DNA from 3 places in the Pelosinus sp. UFO1 genome. Region 2 is predicted to be linked to each of the others. Evidence: riboswitches for the same ligand, from Rfam matches in the RefSeq annotation. Region 2 holds a riboswitch; each other region holds the start of a gene.

The links. Region 2 has a riboswitch for lysine ahead of dapB (4-hydroxy-tetrahydrodipicolinate reductase). Riboswitches for the same ligand answer to the same signal wherever they lie in the genome.
Region 1: it holds a riboswitch for lysine, as region 2 does, so the genes downstream of both, UFO1_RS05010 (diaminopimelate decarboxylase) here and dapB (4-hydroxy-tetrahydrodipicolinate reductase) in region 2, are expected to answer to the same signal.
Region 3: it holds a riboswitch for lysine, as region 2 does, so the genes downstream of both, UFO1_RS13850 (amino acid permease) here and dapB (4-hydroxy-tetrahydrodipicolinate reductase) in region 2, are expected to answer to the same signal.

What each region holds. Positions count from the first base shown of each region.
Region 1 is NZ_CP008852.1:1,126,870-1,132,976, forward strand. It holds gene UFO1_RS05000 (HAD-IIA family hydrolase) at 1-68, shown strand, start outside; gene fumC (class II fumarate hydratase) at 304-1,689, shown strand; lysine riboswitch at 1,934-2,107, shown strand; gene UFO1_RS05010 (diaminopimelate decarboxylase) at 2,227-3,510, shown strand; gene buk (butyrate kinase) at 3,771-4,856, shown strand; gene UFO1_RS05020 (bifunctional enoyl-CoA hydratase/phosphate acetyltransferase) at 4,872-5,777, shown strand; gene UFO1_RS05025 (ferredoxin family protein) at 5,886-6,101, shown strand; gene vorB (3-methyl-2-oxobutanoate dehydrogenase subunit VorB) at 6,106-6,107, shown strand, end outside.
Region 2 is NZ_CP008852.1:2,349,374-2,355,480, reverse strand. It holds gene UFO1_RS11005 (pitrilysin family protein) at 1-813, shown strand, start outside; gene UFO1_RS11000 (deoxyuridine 5'-triphosphate nucleotidohydrolase) at 794-1,246, shown strand; gene UFO1_RS10995 (hypothetical protein) at 1,359-1,682, shown strand; gene UFO1_RS10990 (YlmC/YmxH family sporulation protein) at 1,688-1,978, shown strand; gene UFO1_RS10985 (general stress protein) at 2,043-2,711, shown strand; lysine riboswitch at 2,826-3,003, shown strand; gene dapB (4-hydroxy-tetrahydrodipicolinate reductase) at 3,161-3,955, shown strand; gene UFO1_RS10975 (aspartate-semialdehyde dehydrogenase) at 4,111-5,142, shown strand; gene dapG (aspartate kinase) at 5,152-6,107, shown strand, end outside.
Region 3 is NZ_CP008852.1:2,908,949-2,915,055, reverse strand. It holds gene UFO1_RS13860 (hypothetical protein) at 1-594, opposite strand, end outside; gene UFO1_RS13855 (metal-dependent hydrolase) at 763-1,719, opposite strand; gene UFO1_RS13850 (amino acid permease) at 1,847-3,268, opposite strand; lysine riboswitch at 3,351-3,525, opposite strand; gene UFO1_RS13845 (sugar diacid recognition domain-containing protein) at 3,675-4,766, shown strand; gene UFO1_RS13840 (ribonuclease J) at 4,949-6,107, shown strand, end outside.

The DNA.
Region 1 (6,107 bases), 1.2 Mb from region 2:
TTTCTGCTAGTGACAAAGAAGAGGATTTGATTCATATGGGCTCCTCTAGAGAATTAATCGTCGGATAAGAAAAGCAAGTCTATCGCAAAAAAGAAGAGAGACTCTTAGAAGGGATTATAAAGGTATAAGGTAAAGGGTGTTTGCAATCAATAGGGTTGTAAACACTTTTTGTTTTTAAAGAAGATTTAAAATTACTGCAGGATTGTTTTTAGTTATGAAGAAGAAACTAAAGAGAAGATCAAATTTACGATACCTTCTTCGTTTTTAGTTTATAGGTAATGAATCGATAAAGGAGTGCTTTATATGGAATATCGTATTGAGAAAGATTCAATGGGAGAAATAAAAGTGCCAGCGGATAAATTATGGGGAGCCCAAACACAACGTAGTTTTGAAAATTTTCGTATTGGAATAGAAAAGATGCCCTATGAGTTAGTTGGTGTATTTGCCATATTAAAGAAAGCAGCTGCCTTAGTAAATGAGAAACTAGGTGTACTTGATACAAAACGCTCTCAGGCCATCGTTAAGGCTTGTGATGAGGTGTTAGCCGGAAAACTAGATGGCAACTTTCCTCTTGCCGTGTGGCAAACGGGAAGTGGCACTCAGTTTAATATGAATATAAATGAAGTATTGGCACATAGAGCGACTCAGTTGCTAGCCGAAGGAGCAGAGCCTTTAGTCGTTCATCCCAATGATCATGTGAATAAATCCCAAAGCTCTAATGATATTTTCCCTACGGCGATTCATGTTGCCGGCGTAACATTAGTGATTGATAAACTATTACCTGCAATTGCCTCTTTAAAAGAAACGTTAGATCAGAAATCAAAAGAATTCAGTGAAATCATAAAAATTGGCAGAACTCATTTAATGGATGCGACACCTCTTACTATGGGACAGGAAATAAGCGGTTGGGTGCGGATGTTAGAACGGAACGAAGAAATGCTGACCATAGGTATTAACTTTATGCGGGACTTGGCCATGGGAGGAACGGCTGTTGGGACTGGTATTAATTCCCCTATGAACTTTGGCGAACTCGTTGCTGCAGAAATTACCAAGTTAACGGGCAAGGAATTTCGTACAGCTCCTAATAAATTTCATGCGTTAACAAGTAAAGATGAGGTAGTCGTCGTTCATGGTATGATGAAGGCATTAGCTGCTGATTTAATGAAGATTGCCAATGATGTTCGTTGGCTTGCAAGTGGTCCACGGTGCGGTATTGGAGAGATTAAAATACCCGAGAATGAGCCAGGCAGCTCCATTATGCCTGCAAAAGTCAATCCAACTCAATCCGAAGCATTGACAATGATTGTTGCCCAGGTATTTGGTAATGACACCACAATTTCTTTTGCTGCTAGCCAAGGAAACTTTCAATTAAATGTATTTATGCCTGTCATTGTTTATAATTTCTTGCAGTCCATTCGGCTACTTTCGGATGGGATGAACTCTTTTAATGTTAATTGTGCGGTAGGTATACAGGCAAATACTGAGATTATTGATTTTTATTTGCACCAATCACTAATACTTATTACAGGCTTAGTACCCCTAATTGGTTATGATAAGGCAGCCCAAATTGCTAAAAGTGCGGTAAAGGAAGGCATTACATTAAAAGAATCTGCCTTAGCCACAGGGTGGGTTAGTGAAGCACAGTATGAAGAATATATGAATCCTACAATCTTGGTAAAACCAAGATAGTGTCTGTAGGGCTTAAGATGATAGACTATCTATAAAGAAGACTTGATTCAGGTGGAGTTTTAACTCCATCTGAATCTTAGTCGCACTTATCCAGGGACTTAGCCGCTCTTAACTCCCACTTATAGAAGATGGGAGTCTTAGAGCGGTTTAGTCATCGGATAATAACTTTTACAAAAAAACATAGGATTAGAGTTGACATGACAAACTAGATTAGTCTATACTTAGAAAAATGACAGATGAATAGCTAGAAGATAGAGGCGCGGTATATTAAGAATATGTATCTAGAGTAGCCAGCGATGAAAGATACAAAAAGGAATAACCGCCGAAGTGGAAGGGTTTGGCAAAGACCTTTTCGTTGGTTTTGTATTGAATAAATACAAGACTGTCATCCAATTTTGGGTGGAGTGCTATCTGCATAACTGATTATGAGATATGTTAGATTCTTATAGCGGTTTGCGGGATGGTTTCCGCAAACTGCTTTTTGTTTTACACTATAACTTACCAAATAATAAACAATTTCAGGAGGTCTATACAAAAATGGCAGAAAAAACATTACCCTTTACAAAGATTGAACTAGAAGAAATTATAAAAAAATATCCAACACCATTTCATATTTATGATGAGCAGGCCATTCGAAATAATGTTCGAAAATTATTGGCGGCTTTTTCCTGGGCGCCAGGATTTAAAGAATATTTTGCTGTAAAAGCAACACCAAATCCTCATATTTTAAAGGTGCTAAGAGAAGAAGGCGTTGGAGCTGACTGCAGTTCTCTGCCAGAACTTATTCTTTCTGAACAAGCTGGAATAACAGGAGAAGAAATTGTCTTTTCCTCCAACGATACACCAGTAGAAGATTACCAAGCGGCCAAAAAGCTGGGAGCTATTATTAATTTGGATGATATTAGCCACATTGAATATTTGGAGAAGCACGTTGGTTTACCTGACATCCTTTCCTTCCGCTACAATCCGGGTCCCTTATTGGAAGGTGGAAATGATATTATTGGGTATCCAGAGGAAGCAAAATATGGTTTAACGAGAGAACAAATTTTAGAAGCTTACAAAATTGTGCAAAGTAAAGGGGTAAAACGTTTTGCTCTGCATACCATGGTAATTTCTAATGAACTAAATTCAGATAGCTTTGTTGCAACGGCAAATATGATGTTTGATTTAGTAATTGAAGTGTATGAAAAATTAGGGATTCGGATTGAAATGATCGATTTGGGCGGTGGAATTGGTATTCCTTACCGTCCAGAACAAGAAGCTGTTGACCTAGATGTTGTCAGCCAAGGGGTGCGTAAGGCTTATGAAGAAAAAATTGTGGCGAAGGGACTACATCCTTTGAAAATTACCATGGAGTGTGGCAGAATGATAACAGGACCTTATGGTTATCTTGTATCTACTGTACTGCACAAAAAAGAGATTTATAAAAACTATGTAGGTCTTGATTCTTGCATGGCAAATTTAATGCGCCCAGCATTATATGGTTCCTATCATCATATTACGGTCGTGGGAAAAGAAAATGCTCCACTAGATCATGTATATGATGTAACAGGTTCACTTTGCGAAAATAATGATAAATTCGCTATTGACCGTAATTTACCTCGTATTGATATTGGTGACATTATTGTTATGCATGATGCGGGTGCTCATGGGCATGCAATGGGCTTTAATTACAATGGAAAATTGCGTTCCGCAGAATTATTATTAAAGGGTGACGGCCAGGTGCAGATGATTCGTCGGGCAGAAACCATTGGGGATTATTTTGCTACCTTGGATTTTGAAAAAACGGAAATAAAATTAGCAGCAGCTACTAAAAAATAATGAATAAATAATGGAACAGGCAGGTTGTAGTAGACCTGTCTGTTTTTTACGGAATCAGAAAGTATAACACTTCCTTGATTCCAAGTAAGAACGACTAAGGCTTCTGCCTGCGTCTGAGGACTTGGCCTAAGCCAAGTCTTTTCTTATTTAAAAGCAGGAAATAAGAAAAATAAAATGAAATAAGTAAAGAATATATGAACAGAATATTTGGTGAAATTTCAATACATAGAATGAAACTGAAATGTTATGGGAGGAACTTTATGGCTAAAGAATATGGGGCAGCGGAAAGGTTATTGGTAATTAACCCGGGGGCAACATCAACAAAATTTGCTGTATACGATGGAGAAAAAATAGTTTTTAAAAAGACCGTCGAGCATTCTGTAGCGGATACTAGTGGCTTCATAAAAGTAGTAGATCAGTATGAATATCGGTTGCGATTAATTTTAAAACAAGTAGCAGCAGAAGGGGTTGACATTGCCACGTTAAAAGCAGTGGTGGCGCGTGGTGGGATTTTGAAACCTCTTAAGGGCGGAACGTATTGTATTAGTCAAGATATGGTGGATGATCTCAAAGCAGCCAAATTTGGTGAACATGCTTCTAACTTGGGCGCTGTCATGGCTTATGGGCTAGCAGAAACATTGAAGATCCCTTCTTATATTGTTGATCCTGTTTCTGTAGATGAAATGGAACCAGTAGCGCGAATATCCGGTTTGCCTGATTTACCAAGGATCAGCCTATCCCATGCATTAAACACGAAAGCTGTTGCGCGTAAGGTGGCAAACCAACTAGGTAAAAACTATGAGGATATGAATCTAATTGTTGCTCATTTAGGAACAGGTGTTTCTGTAACACCGCATAAAAAGGGTAGAATGATTGATGTAAATAATGCAAAAGAAGAAGGGCCTTTTTCTCCAGATCGTTGTGGTGGACTGCCGGTAGGTCAATTTTTAAAGTTGGCTTTGTCAGATAAGTATACCTCGGCGGAGCTGCGAGAAAAATTAAGCAATAAAGGCGGAATCTATGCCTATCTTGGTACAACGGATATTCGAGAAGCATTTGCGATGGCAGATGGAGGTAATGTAGAAGCTAAGCTAGTATTAGATGCCTTTTGTTATCAAGTAGCCAAAGAAATTGGTGCTATGGCTACAGTGCTAGCAGGCAATGTAGAACATATCATTTTAACAGGGGGTATTGCTCATTCAGAACGTATTACTGATGAAATAAAGAATAGAGTTATGTTTATTGCTCCTGTGACCGTTGTACCAGGGGAAGAAGAACTAGAAGCATTAGCTTTTGGTGCCCTTAGAGTACTAAGAGGCCAGGAACCGGCACAGAATTATTGTTAGGTAGGAGGTGATTATTTGTACTGCTCTTATGACGAAATAGTAGCGGAAATTAAAAATCGCGGTCAGGTAATGATTAGCGTAGCCGTGGCCCAGGATAAAGAGGTATTGTCTGCGATTAAAATGGTGCAAGAAGTTGGTATTGCTCAGGCTATCTTAGTAGGCGATGCTGCTTTAATTACCCCTATGCTTGCAGAAGTTGGGCTATCTAATGAAACCAAAATCATTCATGAAGCAGATATAACGAAAGCTGCACAAAAGGCAGTTTCCATAGTGAAACGCGGTCAAGCCCAGGTATTGATGAAAGGTTTAATTAATAGTAGTGATTTCTTGCGAGCTGTGCTTCATAAAGAAGAAGGTTTGCGAACAGGTAGACTACTTAGCCACCTCGGAGCATTTGAAATTCCAGGTCAAAAGAAACTTTTGTTTATTACGGATGGTGGGATGAATATTGCTCCTACCGTAGAAGAAAAAAAAGAAATCCTCCTTAACTCTATGTTGGCTTTGCAGGCGATGGGCATTAAAGAACCTCATGTAGCAGTATTAACTGCCAATGAAGTGGTAAATGGAAAAATGCCTGCCACGGTGGATGCACAAACCCTAACCCAAATGAGTGCAGCTGGCCAGTTCCCTTTAGGGATTATCGAAGGTCCGATTGCTCTTGATGTAGCAGTAAGTCAAGATGCGGCAAAACATAAAGGTATTACCAGCAAAGTGTCAGGAAATGTGGATTTAATTTTAGTACCGAATATCGAAACGGGGAATGCTCTGGGGAAATCTCTGATTTATTTTGCGAATAGCAAAATGGCAGGGATTGTATTAGGGGCAACCCATCCGATTGTTATGACTTCACGGTCTGAAACACCGGAAGGGAAAATGAATTCTATTGCCCTAGCATGTTTAGTAAATAGTAATATTTCATAAATACAAGAATAGATGTGTAATAAAGATGACAAGTGTATATCTTAGCCAAAGAGTACATAGCTACATTTCGTTAATGCAGCTGTATGGAATTTGAAAGGAGTTGATTTGATGTCAAAAGTTGTTGTATTACGGGAGTACTGTAAGAGTTGCGGCTTGTGCGTAGATATCTGCCCCAAACAGGTACTAGCCATTGGTGATACGACCAATCAAAAGGGATATTATGCAGTTGTGGTAAAAGATGAATCAAAATGTATAGGGTGCGCTATGTGCGGAGCGATGTGTCCTGATGTAGCATTGGAAGTTTCTCGGAAGAAAAGGAGCTGACCTTAT
Region 2 (6,107 bases):
GCAGGGCATGCCCTTGGGCGTAATATTATCGGCACTGTACCTTCTATTGAAAATTTTAACAAGCCACTTCTTCTTGAATATTACCAAAATTTCTATACCCCTGATAATATTGTTATTGCCGCCGCCGGTAATTTGACCCACGAAAGGCTAGTAGAGTTAACAAACTACTACTTTGGAAAAATGGCAGGCAATAAAAAACAAGGTAACCCAACTGTCCCAGAATTAAAACCCAATCAGACAATACAATCCAAAGCGATCGAGCAAGTACATCTTTGTTTAGGAACTAGCAGTGTATCCCAGTTATCACCAGATATCTATACCTTTCACATAATAAATAATATTTTGGGTGGAGGTATCAGTTCACGATTATTTCAGACGATTCGAGAAGAAAAGGGACTTGCTTACTCCATCTATTCTTACCAGACGAATTATAGCGATGCTGGTCTATTTACCATTTATGCTGGAACACGTCCTAGTAATGCATGCCAGGTAGTAGAATTAGTGAGACAAACTATTTTTGAATTAAAGAATAAAGGCATTACAGCTAGAGAGCTTACCAAAACGAAAGAACAATTAAAAGGTAATTTATTATTAGCACTTGAAAGCTCAAGTAGCCGTATGTCGCGGCTTGGGAAGATGGAACTTACATTAGGAAAGTATATTACTCTGGATGAGGTAGTTACTAACATTGATAAAGTTTCTTTAGAGAAAGTGCACTCTATAACACAACAAATGTTTAATCCAAATACTCTATGTTTTACAGCATTAGGACCGATAAGTGAGGAGATATATGATGAGGTTAAGAGGTTTTGAATTGATTTCTACTTATAAAGATAAAGATATTATTATTCCTACTCGAAAAACACAATATAGCGCAGGCTATGATATAGCCGCCGCCGAAGATATAATAGTACATCCAAACTCCCTTAGTCTAGTACCTACAGGTATTAAAGCTTATATGCAGCCCGATGAATACCTTGGCATACACATTCGTTCTGGTCTATCAATAAAAAACAAATTAAGTTTAATAAATAGCCAAGGGATTATTGATGCTGACTACTACAACAATAGTGAAAATGAAGGACACATTTTTATTGCTATTTATAATCACAATTTACAAGAAATAGTGATTAATAAAGGTGCTCGAATTGCACAAGGAATTTTCTATAAATATTTATTAACCGACATAGATGACCATGATATATTCTCAATCAGAAAAGGCGGCCTAGGCAGTACAGGTAATTAGTGATTTTATAGTAGCTTAGTGGAAGTATACATAACTTTCACTAAGCTATTTTTAACATAATATTGTTTTTTTCATCATATTCTTAAGATAGAAGGTATATGGAGGGTCTATCATGTATTCCTGGTTAATTTTCCTTGTTTTGTTTACTGGGGGCTTACTAGTTTCAGTATTAGAACGCATGAAGTATTACCGCCAAATAAATGCTAGTAATGAAATTAAAATTTCGCCAATATCATTGGCTCTGCAGGAATTAATCGCAGTTTCTGGTGGTATCTATTTATCATTAGTTATGCTTATATCTTTTCTAAAGTTAGATGTACCAGAGAAAGTATTGATTTTTGGTTTCTACATAGATCCAATAGCTTTTCTATCGATTGCTTTATCCATTGTTCAACCGTTCTTTGTGAAATTATTTTATAAGAATAGTAAGGGGTGAAGAAAATGCGCTTGAGTGAGTTATCAGGTAAAGAAGTTATCAATTTAGGTGATGGAGCCCGTCTAGGGATAATTGATGAATGTGAATTAAATTTTGATTATAAATCAGGCAGAATACATACTATCTTGCTACCAAAACGAAATGGACTATTTAACTTTTTCAGCGATAGTAAAACTGCGACAATTCCATGGCAGGCAATAAAGCGTATTGGAGATGAAGTAATTATTGTAGATATAAATAATGCTTATGATCGATATAGCAATTTAAATCGGGAGCGTCAAGAAAATACATATTAATAAGTACTCTGGATAAACTAACATTAAATTGCATGGAATGCATTTAATGTTAGGAGGTTTACACATGGAAAAACAGAATTGCAATCAATTACCAAACCAAGCAAGTTCAGACACAGTGGTAAATAGTTATGCTGCAACAAACACTACTGCTAATACAATGCAACAGGCGCCAGTAGGAAACATGAATACAACCAATATGACAAATACACAAAATTCAAACCAAAAACAAAACCATCAACAGAACAAAAAGCAAAACCAAACCATTATCGGAGTATTTGAATCAAGGGGTAGAGCTGAAAATGCAGTGAATACTTTACGCCAACAAGGCTTTACATCAGAAGAAATTAACATTGTATCAAAAAAACAACAAAATGCTAATACAACACAAGATGAAACTTATGATGATGACATTGTTGATGGAACATTGACTGGTGGTACGTTAGGTGGAATTGGTGGCTTACTCATGGGTGCTGGAGCTTTACTGCTTCCCGGTATCGGGCCTATTCTTGCTGTTGGCCCTATTACGGCTGCAGTAGGCGGAGCAATTGCAGGCGGCATCGCTGGTGGGCTAATTGACTGGGGAATTCCTGCTGAAGCGAGTCAACGATATGAACAAGAGGTTGCTCAGGGTAGCATTCTTGCTATTATTCGCACAGATACAACTAAGGTAACCTCAGCAGCCCAAATACTGCGACAAAATGGCGCTAAAGATGTAGAAAATCACAGTAAATAAATATGACTTACAATATAATGATTGTTAAAACTTTACTTTTTTATTTAAAAGCATTGACACTACTATAATCACTATTATACAATGTATGTAATTAAATACACTTCATCCTACGCAGGATGGAATAGAGGTGCAGACAACAAAAGTACTTTCAAGGAGATTGGTCTCTATGATCTGAAAGAAAAGGGTTGCTTGCCGAAGTGCGGAAGATGCCAAGTCTTCAGTGCTGGTCTTTCATCAAATAGGTGTAAGACTGTCACTAAAAGTAACCTTTTAGTGGAGTGCTATCTTATCTAAGGCGTGGGGAAACGCTTGTTTTCCCATTATCCTTATAACTGTTGAATGTACGATTGACAGCCGATGAGATTATACTCATCGGCTATTATTTTTACCTCAACATTAACATTCATAACAATCAATGAATACATTGCTACTATTAGGAGGTGCGCAATATGATTAGAGTAATAGTGTGTGGAGCTTACGGTAAAATGGGGCGTGAGGTACTAAAAGCCATACATAACGATACGCAATTAAGTATCGTAGGAGCTGTAGATACAAAATCGGATTTTATTGATATTGGTGATTTAATCGGCGTAGAAAAAACAGGTATTATTGTTGGTAATAATCTGCAAACTGTAATTAATGAAACACAGCCACAAGTAATGGTTGACTTTACAAGACCAGAAGTAGTATTAAATAATATTCGTATGGCAATTGCTAATGGTGTTTGCCCTGTTGTCGGAACTACTGGATTATCCGAAGAAAACCTGGAAGAAATTAGTCAATTATGTGAAAAAACCAAAGTGAATGCATTAATTGCCCCTAATTTTGCCATTGGTGCTATTCTAATGATGAAATTGGCACAAGATGCCGCTAAATTTTTTCCACATGTGGAAATCATTGAATTGCATCACGATCAAAAGCTCGATGCACCCTCTGGAACTGCTTTGCAAACAGCAGAATTAATTGCGAAAAAACGTGGTTATTTACAACAAGGACACCCAGACGAAGTCGAGAAGCTACCTGGTGCAAGAGGAGGAGACTTTTCTGGTATTAGAATGCATAGTGTGCGTTTACCTGGATATGTAGCGCATCAAGAAGTTATTTTTGGTGGACTTGGTCAAACACTAACGATTCGTCATGACTCCATATCCCGTGAGTCATTTATGCCAGGAGTTGTATTGGCTTGTAAATATGTACTAACAGCAAATGGTTTGGTTTTGGGACTTGAAGAGATTTTAAAATAAGTTTATTGGCAAGCTTAATAAATAGTATAATCATAAACTTACAGCATAGCATCTTTTGCATTAAATCAGGCATCATAAGCAATAACTATAGTAAATAAAATGAATATAATAAGAATATATAATATTACGAGAAAAAATAATGGGGAGCGATATGTATGAAGAAATATAATGTAGCAATACTTGGAGCTACTGGAGCAGTAGGGCAAGAGTTCCTAGATTTAATTGAAGAACGTAATTTTCCTTTTGATAATCTAAAATTACTTGCATCAAAACGTTCCGCTGGAAAAATCATTCCTTTCATGGGAAAAGATTATATCGTAGAAGAAGCTACTGATGACTCTTTTAAAAATATTGATATTGCCTTATTTGCCGGTGGTTCTGCTAGTACAAAATTTGCCCCTGCCGCAGTAAAATGTGGAGCAGTAGTGATTGATAATTCTAGTGCTTTTCGGATGGATCCTACTGTGCCATTGGTTGTGCCAGAAGTTAATCCAGAAGCTATACAACAGCATAAAGGGATTATTGCAAATCCTAATTGTTCTACCATTATTATGGCCATGGCCCTAAAACCCCTTTATGATCAAGCAAAAATTAAAAGAATTGTCGTTTCCACTTATCAAGCAGTATCTGGAGCAGGTAAAGAAGCAATTGATGAGTTGTCAAATCAAGTGCAAGCTGTTGTTGAAAATCGCCCTGTAGAAGCTAATATTCTTCCTAGTGCTAGCTTACCTAAGCATTATCAAATTGCTTTTAATATCATTCCACATATTGATGTATTTGTAGAAGATAATTATACAAAAGAAGAAATGAAGATGGTTCATGAAACGCATAAAATATTTAATGATTATAAGATAGGTATTACAGCAACTACTGTAAGGGTGCCTATTTATCGTAGCCATTCAGAGTCAATTAACGTTGAGTTTGAAGAAACAATCTCAGTCGATCAGGCTAAAGAACTCTTAGCAAATTTCCCAGGAGTTATTTTGCAAGATAATCCGGCAGACATGGTATACCCAATGCCTTTATTTACTTCCAATCAAAATGAAGTTTTTGTAGGTCGAATTAGAAAAGATAATTCCGTTCCACATGGTCTAAATCTTTGGGTTGTTGGTGATCAAATACGTAAAGGTGCTGCTTTAAATGCGTTACAGATCGCCGAGTATATGATTGAACATAACTTACTTTGAGGTGAAATAATGGGGATAATAGTTCAAAAATTTGGCGGTACCTCTGTTGCAACTCCTGAGTGTAGAGAGTTAGTAGTTGCAAAAATTAAAACTGCCCACGATAAAGGTTTTAATCCTGTAGTAGTCGTTTCGGCTATGGGAAGAAAAGGAGAGAGTTACGCTACTGATACACTGATTGACCTGGCACGCACTGCATATAAAGATATTGCAAGCCGTGAACTCGATCAAATTTTATATTGTGGCGAGATGATTTCTGCTGTTATTATGACTGGAACATTACAAGCTGCAGGACTTGATGCGATTATGCTTACAGGTGGGCAAGCCGGCATTATAACCGATAATAATTTTACCAATGCTAGAATTTTAAAAGTAGATCCATCCCGAATACTAAGTTTATTACGAATGGGTAAAATTCCTGTTGTATGTGGCTTCCAAGGTGCAACAATTGATTATGAATTTACTACTTTGGGCAGAGGGGGGAGTGACACTACAGCAGCTGCTTTAGGATCAGCTCTCGATGCAGAAATGATAGAAATTTATACTGATGTAGATGGTATCATGACAGCAGATCCTCGAATTGTCAGCACTGCAAAAATACTCGACTGCATTTCCTATGGAGAGGTTTGCCAGCTAGCACATCAAGGAGCTAAAGTCATTCATCCGAGGGCTGTAGAAATTGCAATGCAAAAAAATATTCCCTTACTTGTAAAATCAACCTTTTCAGATGAACCTGGTACACTGATAACTAATATAGTGCCAGAAGATACCACTGAGTCAAATGTCAATGACCGTGTTGCTACGGGTGTCACTTATCTTGCTAATATCGCTCAAATTAAGGTTAATTTACATGATTCTTTGAATAACATTGCAAGTTTTAATATATTTAAATCTATGGCAAACAATGGGATCAGTGTTGATTTGATTAACGTTCATCCTGGTCAAATTATGTTTACGGTAGCAGAAGA
Region 3 (6,107 bases), 560 kb from region 2:
AATAAGTGCAGTTGTATTCGTTAAGGGAATTGTATGCCGTACCCCGAAATGTGGACCTTGATAAATCATAAGATAGCTTGAATCTAAATTGACGAGGGGGACATTTACGTTTGAATAATCTTCTATTGAGTAAAAGCCATTTTTCATAGAGTAAAGGTTTCGATTATACTGATACCCAGCTAAGAAATCAGTGCGTTTTGTAAGATTTTTTTTCCAGTCGGCTGTGACAAAAAGACCTTTATTTTGCGTGTCAAAAGTGCCAAAATACCATAAATTATTATTTTTTGAATAGTCCCAATCGGAATCAGTGCCAAGCTTGGTAGTAGGACTGGTTGTCATGCCTACTTCAAGCTGTAGAGATTGGTGTTTTGCTAGTTTCTTGCCAAAACTTGCTATGAGATAAATGTCTTCGTGTGGGTAATTCAATTCGGAGGCACCATCAATTACCTTTGTATGTAAAGGAAATGTAGTCTGCCAGCTTTGTAATCCGGAAGTATGCCAGGTTCCAATTGAGAAAGAGTCAGATGATGCCAAGGTTGTATTGGTTACAAATGTTAATGTAATCGATAAAAAAGCTTGTATCCATTTCGACATAGAAAAACCCCTCTTGTTTACATAATGTTAGAGAGATTCGCCAAAAAGTTTGAAAGCCCTTTCCTAAAAGAAGAGGTAAATGTTGTAAGGGAAGTACTAGAAGGAATTCAAATTTGTAGAAAAAAAGAAACAGAAAAAAATCCTCAGGAGAATTTTTTTCTGTTTGTGTTACCTTAGCTGGTTACATGGAATTTTCATTGTATTTCCATAGGAATAAAGATAAGACTCTGTTGGAAGTCGATTATTATCAAAAATGATCGTCCCTCGGTGTAGAAATTCTTTATTTGCGATATAGCGAAGGTCGTAAATATTTACACAGCTGGAATGAAGGCTTTGTTCCTCTTCAAAATAAATAAAGGGGGTAAAGGTAGTGAAAAAATCACCAAGTATCGTTTTTTGGGCTTGCAAGGTAAAGGGAGAAACAGCTTTTTGTTTTGTTAAGTTGGCATTGGTTTCTAATACGGGATAAATAGCTCCTAGTTGTCCAACTGTATAAGATTGTTTTGTTTCTAAGACAAAATCCCAAAATAATATACGCTGTAAGGAAGGCATAATTGAGACTTGTACAATATCTTCATGGGAAAATATCTCATGTATTTGCCTTCTTGCCTTTTTGCGGAGGAGTATGCGAAGGCTAATATATGCCACAATCGTAAAAAAAGTAAGACAAGATAAGATAAACATAGTAATGGGTAAAGTATAGATACTCGTCATGAGCAATAGGAGTATAGGGTCAAATACATTTAAAAGTTGTAAGCTTTTGCGTTCCTTACGAAAAGGCCATAAAATTGCCACTCCATGGGTATTAAAATAATCAATGATACTGTGTGACAGACAACCAGCAAAGGCCCAGCCAAATAAGGAAAAAAGATTGGTTTCCGGCATAAAAGCATAAAGACTTAAGCTAATCATAGCTGCCCACATGCATAAACCAGGGATGGAATGAGAAAAAGAGCGGTGCTGTCTAAGGTAAGAAAAATTTCCTTTGACTTGAGCGATAATATCAAAATCAGGTGCTTGCGCGCCAATAACCGTCGCAAGATAAATAGGATCATGTAAGGATAGAGGATGTCCAGATAAACCAGCAACAGCCATGCCAATTAGTGCATGGGATAAGGAATCCATAATGATGCCTCCTACCTATTTAATTTACATAATATTATAACATAAATAGGGGGCTGTGTTTCATAGTAAGTTTTGCCTGTAAATAAAAAAATGGTGACCTCATTTAAGAGGCCACCATTTTTTATATTTACAGGCTTTGGGCTTTCGATCCTGTGATTTTTTTATCTAAAAATATTACATAATATAAATAGATAGCAAGCAGTACAGGAATACCAGTGTAAAGAACAATACGTTGTGATTCATCGAAATATAGACTGAAAATAACACCAATGTTTAATACCAAAGCAAGTACAGGTACAAGTGGGTAGAATGGTGTACGAAATTTGAGTTGTTCCAATTTACCACCTAGGCGAGCAAATTCTCTACGGAAGTTTATCTGGCACCAAGCAATAATAACCCAAATTAGACAACCTGTAAGCCCTGTACTAGACATAAGCCACAAATATACGGTATCGGCAGCATACTCACTGGTAAGTAAAGACATGCAAGCTAATACTAGAGTCAAATAAACACCATTGATAGGAACACCACGAGAGTTTAGCTTGCCTAGAAAATTAGGTGCTAATCCTTCCTTGGACATAGACCAGAGGAGACGAGAGCAGGCATATAAAGCGGAATTACCTGCAGATAAGGCGGAGGTCATAACAACAAAACTCATAATATCTTTTGCTAAAGGGAATCCTAACATACCGAATACATGGGCAAAAGGACTTTCTAAGACACTTGCTTCTTGCCAAGGAATAATACCTGCGAGTACAACCATGGCTAACACATAAAATATAATAATGCGGAAAGTAATCCCTTTAATAACGCGAGGAACATTTTTACTTGGGTCTTCGCATTCACCTGCAGCAATCCCTACAAGCTCAGCACCTTGGAAAGAGTACACTACAGCGATCATAGTTAAAAATACTGCTTCAAAGCCATTCGGAAAAAGACCAGAGCCAGTATTAAAATTGGAGAGCCCGACAATAGGGAGAGAATGACTAGAAAAACCAAACAACAGACCTGCACCAGCGACAATAAAAGCTAAAATTGCAGTTACTTTGATACCAGCAAACCAGAATTCTGCTTCACCATAGGCCTTTACCGAGATGATGTTTAATAAGGCTAACATCACAGCAAAGATTCCACACCACATCCAGATCGCCAATTGTGGAAACCAATTATTCATAATAATACCTGCAGCGGTAAAGTCAGCAGCAATACAAATTGCCCAGTTTATCCAGTATAACCAGCCAGTGGTGAAACCAGCTCCAGGGGATATGAAACGAGAGGCATAACTTTGAAACGAGCCAGAAACAGGCATGGCTGCCGTTAGTTCACCTAAGCATAAGAGAACCATATACATGATAAAACCGCCTGTTAGGTAGGCAAGAACAGCACCAAGAGGACCTGCTTGACTAAGGGTTTGACCTGATCCTAGAAAGAGTCCAGTACCAATGGTACCACCGATAGAAATCATCATAAGGTGGCGTGATTTCATGTCACGCTTGAGGCCTACTTTTTCTGGACATAATTCTTTCAGATTTACAGTAGGAATTGACATAATTTACCTCCTAATTTACAAAATAAAATGGTTGTGAGCTATCTCACAACCAAAAAATTTATACAAAGATAAATTACCGCTTGTGTGAGATAGCACTCCACCCAAAAGAAGCTTTTGGTGACAGTCTTGCATTTATTCAATACAAGCCCAACAAAAAAAGTAGGAATTTTTTTGTTTCGGCAACTATTCCTTTCAGTATAGTTCATTGCTTCCGGCTCACTATACTTACTCATAACACTTGCACCTCTATAATCACAACCTATTCAATTCTTTGCTTATTTTATTAAAACTATGATTACTTGTCAATCAATAATTAAAATATATTTTTTGAAATTTTAAAAAATATAGGATTATGCAAAGTGTCTGAAGAAATAGGATACGCAAGAATATTTTTGGAGGTTTCCAAGTGGAAAATGAACATAGACGATTAGATGCGAAATTTGCGCAGTCTTTAGTAGATACTGTAGCTGTTGAATTAAATAAGAATGTAAATATACTTGATGAACATGGAGTAATTATTGCGTCTTTTAGTAGAGAACGTATTGGACAAATTCATGAAGCCGGGGCAAAGATGCTGCAGAATGGGGTTGTGAAGGAGTTTTATGTTAGTGAAGAAGATGAAATAGATATGCCTGGTACCCGCAATGGCTTTAATGTTCCTATAATGTTTGAGGAGCAATGTATTGGCTTAATTGGCGTAACTGGTGATCAAAAAACTGCGGAGCCTTATGCGAGGTTAGCTGCACGTTTCGTAGAAGCCAATCTTCAATCAAATGCCAGGCAGGAAAGGTTAGTAGGGGCATTAACAGAAAAAGAAGAACTTCAGTCTATATTTTTAAATAAAATAATTACAATACAAGAAGATGAACGTAAAAGAATATCACGGGAGCTCCACGATGAAACAAGCCAGTCCTTAACTTCCATCATTGTTGGTCTACGTGTCCTCGCAGAGCAAGTGCAAAGTAGCGAGGAGCAAGAAAAGATACTAGAAATGCGTGACCTTGCGGTTACGACCTTAGAAGCGGTGCATCATATGGCAGTTGAATTACGCCCTGTATTATTAGATGACTTAGGGTTAGTAGCTGCTGCTAAAAAATATATAGAAAACTATACTAAGCAATATGGAATTTCTATGTATGTTGATTTTAATAACTTATCAAGAGAACGATTTTCTCCTGAAGTAGAAATCACATTATATCGTATTTTACAGGAAGCATTAACGAATATAGTCAAACATGGAAAAGCAAAACAGGTTTGGGTATCCTTAAATAAAAAACAGGATAAACTTATTTTGTTGGTTGATGATGACGGTGTAGGTTTTGATACAGAAATCGTTAGAAATTCCCATAGCCATACTTGTTTGGGTATTTATGGAATGAGAGAACGTGTTGCTTTGGTGGAAGGAAAATTTGTTATTAAATCAGCACTAGGTCAAGGCACTAAAATTTTTGTGGAAATTCCATTAAAGGGTAAAAATTGTGAAAAAAGTATTGTTTAATACGCCAAAACTTGTATATTGAAGCAATTTGAAGTACAATAGAAAGTAATGGGTTTTGAGCGGGTATTTTCATTTATGAACATTTGGATGAAACCAATCGAAAGCGGGAACGGTTGGTTTACGGAACGTCTATTGGTGAAAAAAACTTAAATGTACAAACTCAAATATTGGAGGTATTTTTCTTGGAAAAACAAAATAAATTAGCCATTATTCCACTTGGTGGGTTAGGCGAAATCGGCAAGAATATGACAGTAATTCGCTACGAAGATGATATTATCATTCTTGATTCTGGTTTAGCATTTCCAGAAGATGATATGTTAGGGATTGACTTAGTTATACCTGATATCTCCTATCTTCTTGAAAATCAGGATAAGATAAGGGCGGTTGTTATCACTCATGGCCACGAAGACCACATTGGTTCTTTATCCTATCTATTAAAGCAAATTGATGTACCCGTCTATGGTACGCGTCTTGCATTAGGGTTAGCCGAGTGCCGATTAAAAGAAAATGGCGTGGCAAACTACAAGTTGGTTCCAGTGAACCCAGGCGATCAAATATCATTTGGTACCATTCAAGTAGGGTTCATTCGCGTATGTCACTCCATTCCTGATGCCGTAGGAATGTATTTTAAGACTCCGGTTGGGACAATTGTCCATACGGGTGATTTTAAAATTGATTATACACCAGTTGACGGTAAAGCAATGGATATTCATAAATTCGCCGAATTAGGTGACGAAGGTGTACTCGTCTTGATGTCTGACAGCACGAATGCGGAACGACCGGGTTTTACGAAATCAGAACGACAGGTCGGCATTGCTTTGGATGAAGCATTTCACAATGCGAAGGGGCGAATTCTTTTAGCTACCTTTGCATCCAACGTATTACGTGTACAGCAGGCGATTACGTCTGCTTGTAAATATGGCCGTAAGGTGGCAATTATCGGACGCAGTATGATTAACGTTGTAAATATTGCTACAGAACTTGGGTACTTAACGGTTCCCGAAGGTGTCATAATTGACATTGATGAGATTAAAAACTATCCAGGAAACCAAATATTGATTTTATCGACTGGTAGCCAAGGGGAACCTATGTCTGCCTTAACGAGAATGGCAATGAACGATCATCGAAAAATTGAGATTAGTCCTAGTGATACTGTTATTATTTCTGCGACACCGATTCCAGGTAATGAGAAATCCGTGTCAAAGACGATTGACGCCTTATTACGATTAGGAGCAGAAGTGATACATGAACGTTCTGCTGGTATTCACGTTTCAGGGCATGCCAGCCAGGAAGAATTAAAATTAATGTTAACCTTAGTTCGTCCTCAATACTTTATTCCCG